3 regions of the Providencia xihuensis genome follow, and region 1 is predicted to be linked to each of the others. Evidence: predicted binding sites of a transcription regulator. Region 1 holds the regulator's gene; each other region holds the start of a gene.
The links. Region 1 encodes LexA, which represses DNA repair genes until DNA is damaged. Its sites were predicted from a motif close to TNCTGTATGTACATACAGNA; they were not measured.
Positions count from the first base shown of each region.

Region 2: uvrB (excinuclease ABC subunit UvrB) is a predicted target of LexA. The motif match lies at 1,881-1,900, and genes of this name have one in related genera.
Region 3: ACE2AL_RS08700 (DinI-like family protein) is a predicted target of LexA. The motif match lies at 2,496-2,515, and genes of this name have one in related genera.

Region 1 covers NZ_CP169565.1:475,665-479,908, forward strand. The annotation lists gene plsB (glycerol-3-phosphate 1-O-acyltransferase PlsB) at 1-583, opposite strand, end outside; gene ACE2AL_RS02080 (diacylglycerol kinase) at 710-1,084, shown strand; gene lexA (transcriptional repressor LexA) at 1,222-1,839, shown strand; gene zur (zinc uptake transcriptional repressor Zur) at 2,021-2,542, opposite strand; gene ACE2AL_RS02095 (TonB-dependent receptor plug domain-containing protein) at 2,811-4,244, opposite strand, start outside.
Region 2 covers NZ_CP169565.1:3,311,300-3,315,543, reverse strand. The annotation lists gene bioC (malonyl-ACP O-methyltransferase BioC) at 1-638, shown strand, start outside; gene bioD (dethiobiotin synthase) at 631-1,305, shown strand; gene uvrB (excinuclease ABC subunit UvrB) at 1,935-3,953, shown strand.
Region 3 covers NZ_CP169565.1:1,968,235-1,972,478, forward strand. The annotation lists gene ACE2AL_RS08680 (HAMP domain-containing sensor histidine kinase) at 1-269, opposite strand, end outside; gene ACE2AL_RS08685 (response regulator) at 259-933, opposite strand; gene ACE2AL_RS08690 (hypothetical protein) at 1,105-1,350, shown strand; gene ACE2AL_RS08695 (MipA/OmpV family protein) at 1,373-2,164, shown strand; gene ACE2AL_RS08700 (DinI-like family protein) at 2,219-2,479, opposite strand; gene ACE2AL_RS08705 (GNAT family N-acetyltransferase) at 2,741-3,274, shown strand; gene ACE2AL_RS08710 (GNAT family N-acetyltransferase) at 3,294-3,707, opposite strand; gene ACE2AL_RS08715 (pentapeptide repeat-containing protein) at 3,914-4,244, shown strand, end outside.

The sequences.
Region 1 (4,244 bases):
CACGCGCTAATTTATTCGCAATAATGGTATCTGTGCCGTGGTCTTGCGCCATTTTCCCGATGGAAACGGGGGGCGATAGGCGAACAAAGCTATCACGACCTAACCACAGGACAGCAAAGAATTTTTGCACTCCGTTTAATAGCTTCAGTGGTGGTGCAGGGGTATGCCCTTCACGACCTGGAGAGCGCCCAAACATAACCGATGCAGGGAGCATTTGAATATCCAGATTCGGATTGTTTTTATGCAAATCTAAATACGCATGGAATGTTTTGACGGAATCTTTACGCGGATCTGGTGAGTAATAACGAAATACGCGTGGGCCATCATCGATAAACACATAAGCAGGAAGCTTTGTTCCATTGATGTCGTTATCAACCAAAGGGTCAGGCAGACCGATAGCCAAGCATTGATGCCGTAGCGTTAGGAGGTCGGACTTAGAGTGATAAGGCAATACATACAGCGTTGGCCTGTTGGTATCAAGCTGCAGCTCTGTAATTGGGTCCGATGGAATTAGTTTACTTTTTACCAATAATTTAAGTGGTAAATTCAACGTGTTGTAATATATTTTACGCCATAGTGACATAAATGATTATAGCCTCTTGTTAACAATGCTGCTCAATCATACCAGAAATCCACTGGTAGATCTGTTACTGACGATTCACTTTGACTGTAAAAATCGATTATTGTTTGAATTTTTTAAGGAATAAATATGGCAAGTCAAACTAAGGGTTTTACCCGCGTGATTAAAGCAGCAGGGTACTCCCTTAAGGGGTTAAAAGCGGCTTGGATAAATGAAGCGGCATTTAGGCAGGAGTCTGTTGCCGCAGTCATTGCGATTATTATCGCCTTTTGCTTAGATATCAGTTACGTGGATAGAATATTGCTGATCAGCTCCGTTGTGCTGGTGGCTATCGTCGAGTTACTAAATAGTGCAATAGAAGCTGTTGTTGATCGTATTGGCAGTGAATATCATGAACTTTCAGGGCGCGCTAAAGATATTGGGTCAGCGGCTGTATTCATCAGTATTGGTTTAGCGTTATTTATATGGGCACTGATTTTATGGCAGCGTTATTTTTCTGCCTAGCCAATAAACGTTGTTTAGAGTCGAGAAAAGAGAGTCAATCGATAGCAAATGCCTAAATTCAGCAATTTAACTGTTTCAAATCTTCATTTACCTGTATATACTCACAGCTTGACTGTATAAACAAACAGGGGAACGGAATGAAAGCACTGACGGCTCGACAACAGCAGGTTTATGATCTGGTGCGTGACCACATTTCGCAAACAGGTATGCCTCCTACACGTGCTGAAATAGCAGCAAGTCTTGGTTTTCGTTCGCCTAATGCGGCAGAAGAACATTTAAAAGCCTTGGCTCGCAAGGGTGTAATTGAAATTGTTTCTGGGGCATCACGAGGCATCCGTCTACTTCTTGAAGAAGAGGCTGAAGATCAAGGGTTACCTTTGATTGGGCGCGTTGCCGCTGGCGAACCTTTATTGGCACAAGAACATATTGAAAGTCATTATCAGGTTGATCCTGAACTTTTCAAACCTCACGCAGATTTCCTATTACGTGTGAATGGTATGTCGATGAAAGACATCGGTATTATGGACGGTGACTTATTAGCAGTTCATAAAACACAAAATGCGCATAATGGCCAAGTGATTGTTGCGCGCATTGATGATGAAGTGACTGTTAAACGTTTTAAACAACAAGGTAATCGTGTTGAGTTAATCGCTGAAAATCCTGAGTTTGCGCCGATTGTTGTCGATTTACGCGAGCAAAGCTTCACCATTGAGGGTTTAGCAGTTGGGGTGATCCGTAATAGTGATTGGTATTAATTCTTAGATTATCAGGTAGGTAGCGGCGCGCTGCTTGTTTGATTTTTCCATTATTGCTGGCAGATTTCACATTGATGTATAGAGATCTGCCTGCTTTACTTAGTTCTTATCTTTTATATCCTTTTTTATACTACTTTTCGTATTCTTTTCTTATATAAGTAATGTCGTGGATTCTACAACGTTATTTGCTACTTTTTTTTGCAGTGATCGGTTGCTCATGGTCATGGCTACAGTGTGCGTGGTCTTTGCAGCTATCAATTTCATCACACTTTTTACATAAACCATGGTTTTCCACAACAGTATGCCTTAAACGGAACTGATTAGTTTCCGCTAGGCTAATAATGGCGGCTTCTATTGTTGCGCAATCACTTTCAGTCACACTACCGCAATGATCACAAATTAGCATCACTGAGATATGACTTGGGTTATCAAAGTGATGGCAAACAACGTAGCTGTTGGTTGACTCTATTTTATGAATAAAGCCTTGCTCCATTAAAAACTCAAGCCCACGGTAAACAGTGGGTGGTTTTGCTTGTGGTTCAACTTCACGCAGCAAATCTAATAAATCGTAGGCACTGATAGCTCCGTGTTGCTGTGCAATAAGACGTAACACGGTTTCTCTCTGTGGAGTCAATCTAACGCCCCTTGATTGGCAGATACGCTCTGCCATCACAAGTATCTTATCTTCACTCATTTTTTTCATTTTTGACTCCAACTTCGAAAACTAAGTATCGACTATAGGAACAAGTTTATCATAGTTTTCTGACTGAAATAGCTTGAAAAGAGAAAGTAGAAGGGAGAAGGGCATGTACTCAACTGAATTTTGTTAGATAAAAATGAAAAATAAAAGAAATAATAAATGGAGAAAACAATGAATATATTTTTATTTATTAATAATAAATATTGGAATTCTATAGATACGATAATAAATATTAGGCAAAGAATTAAATCTCTGCCTAATATATTATGGGTTAGTATTTATATTCAATACCTAACCAATAGTTGCGACCTTCTTCAATATAGCCATTGGTATATTCATAAGACTTATCAAATAAGTTATTCACTGAGCTATTGACGGAAACGCCTTGCCCTAAGTCATAATCTAAACGCAGGTCAGTTTTAGCAAATCCGCGCACTTTACTTTCAGCATCCACATAGTTAAATGCCCAGCTTCTGGCTTCTTCAGTCACCGTAATACTAAACGGTTCGTAAGGGGTAAATTTCACCCAAGCAAAGGCTTTATGGGTTGGCAGCTCAGCCACATGCTTGACGCTGTAGTGTTTTGGATCGGCATGAATATACCCGTAGCTTAAACCTGCTTCCATCCAATCGGTAATTTGGCCTGTCGTGCCTAAATCAATACCGAAGTAGTCGACTTTTCCGCTATTGCGGTTTTCTAATAAAGGATTTCCATTTTTATCAGTACCGACACGATGTGCCATAATAGCATCTGAGACATGGTTGTAATAAATGCTGGAGGTATATGACCAAAGAGGAGAGATATGGCCTTTGTAAGTTAAATCGTAAGTCAGCGCACGTTCTGCATTTAGATGTGGGTTAATAACAAAAGTGACAGGTGTTTTCATTTTTTCTTTGGTATAACGCTCTTTTTGCGTTGGGAAACGGCTTCTTTCAGAAATTGAGAATTGTACTGTGTCTTCATTTGCTAAGTGGTAACGCGCCATGGCTTCCCAGTTGAAGGCATGCTGACTATTACCATCGTATTTTTCGAAGTCTGTTGTGTCGTAATTATAACGTTTACCATCAGCACTTTTACGCCAGTCATAACCAATACCACCGATAATATCTAAGTTATCAGTGGCAACCCATTGATATTCTGTGGCAATAGAATAGGTATTGTCTTTATAGCGGTCGAAGGGCACATCTTTTCTTGCACGAGCACGGTGAACGTCTTCTTTCCAGTGTGCGGCGAATGACAACATATCGAGTTCACGCACGGTGAAATCAACACGCATGTCGGCACCGTTGCTGTAATCATCGTAACGACTGTAGTTATAGATACCTTTTTCGTAATCTTTGACCGATTTGTATTGGTGCAAGGTATTTTTAAAGGTGTCGTGATAGAAACGGCTTTGTAAGGCTATATCGTCAGTGACTTGGGTTGTCCCATTAAAATAAATGCTTTCTTTATCATAAGCTGGCCATTGCCAAATTTGAGGCTTCTTATTCGTGACACTTGGTGCGCTGTTCTTGTCACCATCTTGTTTAAGATAGGTCACAACATACTCATCGGCTTCACGTGGTGTCCAACCCACCTTGACCATCATCCGTTTGTCATCTGTTGCAGAGTTAGGGCGGCGTCCATTGCTCCCTGCTAACGGGTTATCATTCTCAGATCCTGGGATCCCCATAAAACGCTGCTTATACTGGCTACCACTGACTTG
Region 2 (4,244 bases), 1.6 Mb from region 1:
TTAACATGCCTTTACGGGTATTAGATGCGGGTTGTGGTACGGGTTTTTTTAGTCAAAAGCTGAAACATCAAGGCCATACAGTCACTGCACTGGACTTATCTTCTGGCATGTTAGATGTCGCCAAAAGTAAGAATGCAGCAGATGAATATTTGTGTGCTGATATAGAGTCGATCCCGACTCATTCAGCGCAGTTTGATGTGATTTTTTCCAATTTATCCATTCAATGGTGTGAAAACTTACATGGTGCATTGAGTGAGCTATACAGAGTGACAAAGCGTGGTGGTGTGATTGTTTTTACGACGCTCGCAGAGCATTCGCTTAATGAATTATCCAAAGCTTGGCAGCTGCTTGATGAATATTCTCATGTGAACACCTTTTTGAGCCCACAAGCTATCACCTCGAGCTGCCAAACATGGCGCCATGAGCTGTCTTTTCAAAAAGATACGCTGTATTTCCCTGATTTAATTAGTCTATTGAATTCACTTAAAGGGATTGGAGCGACCTATTTGACCGAGGGACGCCAAACAGGGCTAATGACTCGTAAGCGCCTTCAGCAGTTAGCTTTAGCTTATCCGATGGCTTATCAAGGGCTACCGTTAACTTATCAAACCGTATTTGGAGTCATCTATCGTGACTAAAACTTATTTTGTAACAGGAACGGACACTGAAGTTGGAAAAACCGTGGCAAGTTGCGCTTTATTGCAAGCCGCTAATGCTCAAAAGTTTAACACTGTCGGTTATAAACCTGTTGCCTCAGGGAGTGAACAAACACCAGAAGGGCTGCGCAATAACGATGCTTTATTATTACAAGCGAATAGCCGAGTGAAATTGCCGTATTCATCAGTCAACCCCATTGTTTTTGAAGCCCCTACTTCACCGCATATCATCAGTGAAAAAGTGGGAGAGCCTATTGATTTTTCGGTTATTAATCAAGGGTTGTTAGAGGTTCAGAAAAAAGGGGATTGGGTGTTGGTTGAAGGGGCTGGCGGGTGGTATACCCCATTATCCACTGAAAAAACCTACGCAGATTGGGTTATTGAACAGCAACTTCCTGTTATTTTAGTGGTGGGCGTGAAATTGGGTTGCATTAATCACGCATTATTAACGTTAGAGGCGATTAATACCGCTGGTTTATCTGTGGTCGGCTGGATTGCCAATGAAATTGAACCCGCAGGTATTTATCAAGCTGAATATCTTGCAACACTCAAACGCATGATTAACTCACCTTGTTTAGGGATCTTACCTTATCAGCCCCAACTTAATGAATCCACGTTAGGTCAATATTTGGATCTTACGTTATTGTGAAATAAATAAAGGGCTTAACATTATTGTTTTAGGCCCATTTCCCCTCTAATAAATGATCAATTGTTAAATGCTTTGTTGATCTTGTTTAACGTTCTTAACCTATTTTTTGTCAAGTTTTACCGTAGAAATAGTCTGATGATCGAACTAAAACAGATAAAATCTCTTTTTTTAAACGGATACTACGTAAAAATTTTTTCATATAACTGCCATCGTTTTGTCATTTATTCAATGTTTAACAAATTTTACTCATGACGAGAAAGCATGAGCCCTAAGGGCTTCAAGAGTTATCCACCATTTCTGTGGATAACCTTGTGTATTAACATTATAAAACAACTTCTATGCTAGGCGGCAAGCGGCTTTGCCTTTATTTGATGTGATTCTGGACTTTGAGATAATTTTATTTAAATACAATAGGTTAAATAAAATCAAGACTTCAATCTATATTTGCGATAGGGCGATAAAAACCAATAGCATAAAATATAACGTTTTCCAAAGGTCAAGCATTATTTTGGGGATAACATTTTTATAAACTCATTGGAACGTCGGATAGAGAAAATATTAAATTCAGGACTTGAAGCTGTTTTTTTATCCAGTATTATAGAAAAAGAGACACGTTATGAGGCGGTAATATGAGTAAGGATTTTAAGCTGTATTCTGATTTTCAGCCAGCGGGGGACCAACCTGAAGCAATTCGTCAATTACGCGAAGGGCTGCAAGATGGCTTAGCGCATCAAACGTTATTGGGAGTAACAGGGTCAGGGAAAACCTTTACGATAGCTAATGTTATCGCAAAAGAAAATCGCCCAACCATGTTGATGGCTCATAACAAGACCCTTGCGGCACAACTTTACAGCGAAATGAAAGCTTTCTTCCCAGATAACGCAGTAGAGTACTTTGTTTCTTACTATGATTATTACCAGCCTGAAGCCTATGTGCCTAGCTCTGATACATTTATTGAAAAAGATGCCTCTGTAAACGAACACATTGAGCAAATGCGCTTATCTGCGACTAAGGCCTTACTTGAACGTCGTGATGTCATTGTGGTGGCTTCTGTGTCAGCTATATATGGGTTAGGCGACCCTGATAGCTACTTAAAAATGATGCTGCACCTCACCGATGGCATGATCATTGACCAACGCTCTATTTTAAGGCGTTTAGCTGACCTGCAATACAGTCGCAACGACCAAGCTTTTACCCGTGGTACTTTTCGCGTTCGCGGGGAAGTGATTGATATTTTTCCTGCAGAATCTGACGAATACGCGTTACGTGTCGAGCTGTTTGATGATGAAGTTGAACGTCTATCTCTCTTTGATCCACTGACGGGGCAAATTCAACACCGTGTGCCTCGCTTTACGGTTTACCCAAAAACACATTACGTCACACCAAGAGAACGTATTTTGGAAGCGATGGAGCATATCAAAGAAGAGCTGGTGGATAGGCGAAAAGTGTTGTTAGAAAACCACAAACTGGTGGAAGAACAGCGTATTACTCAGCGTACTCAGTTTGATTTAGAAATGATGAATGAACTGGGTTACTGCTCAGGGATTGAAAACTATTCACGCTATTTATCGGGTCGTGCTCCAGGTGAACCACCTCCGACATTGTTTGATTATTTACCTGCGGATGGCCTACTGGTGGTGGATGAATCTCACGTGACCATTCCTCAAATTGGGGCGATGTACAAAGGTGACCGTTCCCGTAAAGAGACCTTAGTTGAATATGGTTTCCGTTTGCCTTCGGCATTGGATAACCGACCAATGCGTTTTGAAGAGTTTGAAGCTTTAGCACCGCAATCTATCTACGTATCTGCAACTCCTGGCAAATATGAGCTAGAAAAATCAGGCAATGAAGTTATTGAGCAAGTGGTTAGGCCGACAGGCTTACTGGATCCGATTATTGAAGTGCGCCCTGTGAGCACGCAAGTAGATGATTTGTTATCTGAAATCCGTATTCGTGTGCAGAAAAATGAGCGTGTATTAGTCACCACGTTGACCAAACGAATGGCGGAAGATTTAACAGAATATCTGGAAGAACATGGGGAGCGTGTTCGTTACCTTCACTCAGACATTGATACGGTTGAACGGGTAGAAATTATTCGTGACTTACGATTGGGTGAGTTTGATGTGCTTGTTGGTATCAACTTATTAAGGGAAGGCCTCGACATGCCAGAGGTGTCTTTAGTGGCTATTTTAGATGCAGACAAAGAAGGTTTTCTGCGTTCAGAACGTTCTTTGATCCAGACAATAGGCCGTGCAGCACGTAACTTAAACGGTAAAGCGATCCTTTACGGCGACCGAATCACCAATTCGATGGAAAAAGCGATAGCAGAAACCGAACGCCGCCGTGCAAAACAAATGGCATTCAATGAAGAACATGGCATCGTACCGCAAGGGTTAAACAAGAAAATTGGCGATATCCTGCAGATAGGTCATAAAGTTGGCGGGAAAGGCAAAGGGCGCTCAAAAGATAATGCCAAGAGTGAGACATCAATTGATATACAAGGTATGTCGACGAAAGAGTTGGAACGACGTATTTCGCAACTTGAGGCACAAATGTATAAGCACGCACAGGACTTGGAGTTTGAAGCGGCAGCGCGAGTGCGTGATGAGTTGCAAGAGATACGGTCTCAGTTTATCGCCAATTCCTAATCTTCTTTATCTTCTTCATACTTCGCGTTGTGGGGGTGTTGGCTGCGCTCAATCACTCAGGTCACATACTTATGTATGCTCCCCGAGATGCTCTCACTTGCCGCCTACCCACAACGCAAATTATTTTGAAGATAAATTGTCATTTTATTTCATTATGTAGGGGAGTAGGGGCAATCACTCGGGTCACATACTTATGTATGCTCCTTGGGATACTTTCATTTGCCACCTAGCCACAACGCGAATTTTCTACATACTTCACGTTGTGGGGGTGTTGGCTGCGCTCAATCACTC
Region 3 (4,244 bases), 1.5 Mb from region 1:
CGATAGGTTATTTCATCACCACTCTCCATTGCGTCTGCATATAGATTTTGTAGGTTATCTGCAATTTCTTTGAAATATTCAGGGTTATTTGAAACCACACTTAATGTTTTAGCAAATCCTTGAGTAATAATCTCTTGCTGTTTATCAAGCTCTTCATGAATTGAAGGCCAATAGAAAAACTGTAGCCAGCCAACTAATATTAGCCAGAGAAAAATTACAGAGCTAATTTGTAATCCGAAGATATAAATAAAAAAGGACTTAACTTTCACTTGTTTGAGCTTCTTTTTTTAATAAATAACCGATACCACGGATAGTAATAATGCGTTCTTTACCTATCTTGCGGCGCAAATTATGGATATGAACCTCTAAAGAGTTACTTTCTACATCATCAATACCAAAGAGACGTTGTTCTAAGTCTGTTTTTCGAACAACATTATCGGCATTCTTAATTAATTCATACAGTAATAAATATTCTTTTCCAGAAAGTAGAAGCAGTTGCTCATTAAGTGTGACTTGATGATTTAACGGGTTTAATTGCAGATTATCTAATTGCCAAATCTCAGAAGAAAACCCCGCTATTCTACGGCTTACAGCTTTGACGCGAGATATAAGTTCTGGCATAGCAAAGGGCTTAGTCAAAAAATCATCTGCGCCTGAGTCTAAGCTAGAAACCAAATTATCCATCTGATTTCGAGCTGTTAATATAATGATTGGAATTGACTCCCCAGATTGACGCCATGCAATTAATTCTTCCTGACCATCACCATCAGGTAGTCCTAAATCTAATAGCATTAAATCAAAATTACGAGAAGCGAGCTGTGACTTTGCATCTGTAAGCAACCGTACCCAACAGGGGTTAAAACCAGCTAATTCAAGTCCACGACAAAGTGCTTTTCCCAACTGGAGATCATCTTCTACTAATAGGATATTCATATTATCACCTCTGACCGTCAGTATAAGTAGTCAATGGAAACCAGACAATATCTCGCCGTCTCAAGTTCAGCTTAGATTTAAGTTTATCTTAAGGTTGGTTTAACCCAGTTTTAAGGTACAAAAATATAGACAGATTATTATTCTTACACCCTCCTAAGAATAAGAGCATTGATGATGAAACAAGCTTTCTATGAAGTACCAATGTTTATTGCAGTTATTCTCATCGCTTTGATCATCATGGGAAAAGATTTCAATAAGACATCAGGCATTTATCCTTCTAGCATAACAATCAATGAAATATCAACATGTATTGATGTTAATAAATGTATTTCGCAGTCGCATCTTTCTGATGAAAGAAAAAACAAATCAAACCTATTAAAAGAAATTAAAACGTTTTTAAGACAAAAGATTTATTAACTACGATGAGCGTAATTTGAACATGAAAAAAATTGTAGCATTAATGGTTGGCATTTTACCTTGTAGCTATGTGTTTGCAGGGGAAAGTACATTTATTGCAGGGGCGGGGATCAATATAGCACCCGTTTATGAAGGTTCAAAAAAGTACCAGCTTGGACCAAGCTTAGAAGCAACGTATGCATATCTTTCTGATGATTATGGCGTATTTAGCTTAGGTATTGAAGGTGTAGCATGGGGAATAGGCTTAACGGACAACCTCACTTTTGTCAGTTCATTGGGCTATGACTATGGGCGTGATGAAAAAGTTGGATTTTTGGGTAATAAAAATAAAGACCTAAAAGGAATGGGGGACTTAGATGGCTCCTTGTTAGTTGGCGCTGATCTGTCTTATACACTAAATAATTATGAGTTTTACATCATGGGTGATATAGCAACAAAAGATAGACGCTATGGCGGTCGCCATATAGGTCGAACTGTTACTATAGAATTAGGTATGAATACAGACTATGACATTAATAGCTCATGGGAAATGGAATATAATTTAGCGGCGGTTTGGGGAAATAAAGCCTATAACCAAGCTTATTTTGGTGTTTCCAAACAACAAGCCAGCAAAACTAAATTCGCAGAATATGATGCAAGTAGTGGTTTTAAAGATATACATGGCTCAGCCATATTAAATTACAATATGGATGATAATTTCACGCTATATACTGGTATCGCTGCGTATTATTTAATTGGTGACGCAGGAAAGAGTTCATTAACAGAACAAAAATTAGGTTTTGTGGGGTTAACTGGCTTCCGCTACAAATTTTAAGTATCCAAAAAAGGAATGCTTATTGATTACTAACATTCCTTTCGTTAATGAAGTCTATTCAGCAGTATTTTCTTCGGGGATCCATCCGTCATCTAACCAAATTTCTTCCAATATTTCTTCAATGCGGATTTTATCTTCAGACATTTTGGTTCCTGAAATGTTTACGCGCTGCTGCGAGCTAAAACCAACACGGGTTACCATATCAGGGTATTGATTTTGCAATTTACGTAAAATCTCAGATTCAAGCGCGTGTAAAACGTTTGTGCTTGGTTTTTGTGGTGCATTTTTATCAAATAAAACTTCAATTCTTAACATAATAGCCTCGGCCAATTACTGTGTTAATATACAGTATTTTTGGGCGTATATAGAAAAAAGTCAATATGATCACAAAAATATTTTTTAAATTAATCTGAGTTAAAAACCAATATTTTTATATTAGAAAATAATAAACAATTAAAACAAATAGTTATTTTTTTATAAAAATAGGTTTGCAGTGGATAAAATGATTGTCAGATTTTAAAAAAAACGTATTCTAAAAGTGTAATTATGTTCATATAACGATGAGTCTAAAATCAAATGCTACATTCAATCAGAATTTCTAGGGAAAACATAAACGAGAATAATGTTGTTAATCAGCTATATGATCAGGCATTTCCGCTTTATGAGCAGAGAAGTTATCAAGGTCGTAAGTCAATTTTGAGTCATGACGACTATTATCTCTATTATTTTACAGATAATAACGTATTTGTTGGTTTTATTGGTTGCTGGAAAATTAATGAATACTTTTACATTGAACATCTCGCCATTTCAGATTCTCTCCGGGGGCAAGGGTATGGTCAGAAAGTACTAAAGCAATTCTGCCACGATGTAGGGCTAGTTATCCTTGAAATTGATCCAGTAATTGATGAAATCAGTCAAAAGCGGCTTTCGTTTTATCAGCACTGTGGTTTTCAACAAAACGAATACAACCATGCTCACCCAAGTTATTATCCTGAAAATAAGCCCCATAAGTTAGAAGTATTAAGTTTTCCACAGACAATAGATAAAGAAACGTATCAGCAATTTAACCAGATGCTACAAACTGTTGTGATGGAAAAATCACTACTATAGACCTGATTATTAGGTCATTTTACCTAGCGATGTAGCAGTAAATAAGCTCTGGATCATTATCATCTATGTTTTCAATACAGCCACTAGGAATAAAGCCAGTTTTTATCAATAGCTGTTGAGTGGCTGTATTTGATTTATTAGTTGACGTGAAAACTTTGGCTGTCGGGCTTTTCTTTATCAATTGATTGATTAGTATAAGCCCAAGACCTTGCCGACGATATTGGTTATTGACCATTAATAGTTCAATAAACCCATAGCCAAAAAAATGTGTGTTTATAACACCGTACGCTAATATTTCTTGATTTTTTTCCAATATAAAACAGTCATTCTGTTTTACCCAATGTGTGATTTCGTTTAATCGAACATCTGTCGCTACAGTGTCTATTTTGTAGATATTGTCTATGTCATCAATTGTTGCTAAACGGCAATTCATGTGAAGGTATCTTCTAATTTATTAGGGGGTAGTAGTATAGAGCTAAATAATCTTTATTTTCAATAGATTAGATATGTTTGTTGGTAAGCAGAACATAAAATAGGTATTTATGTGCAAAGGGCCAGGTTACTATAAAAAATACATGGTATTATATACAGTAAATGTCAGCTTTTAGGTGTGTGATGACATGCATTATGAGGTGGAAAGTGGAAATAGAGAACCATGGTGAATATTTAGAACAAAAATTTTGTAACTTAGAGCTTGAAAACGAAAGACTAGAGCATGTACTTTTTGAGCAGTGTGAATTCATCAATTGTAACTTTACTGGAAGCTGTTTTACAGATTGCCGATTTGTCGAATGTACATTTCTAAAATGCAATTTGAGCCTAATCTCCATCCCTAATTCCCGTTTTTCTATTTGTGAATTTAATGGGTGTAAATTAGTGGGGGTAGATTGGACAAAAGCGCATTGGCCTCGTTTTGATTTTTATTCACAGCTGAGTTTTAAAAGTTGTATTTTAAGCGGTAGCAATTTTT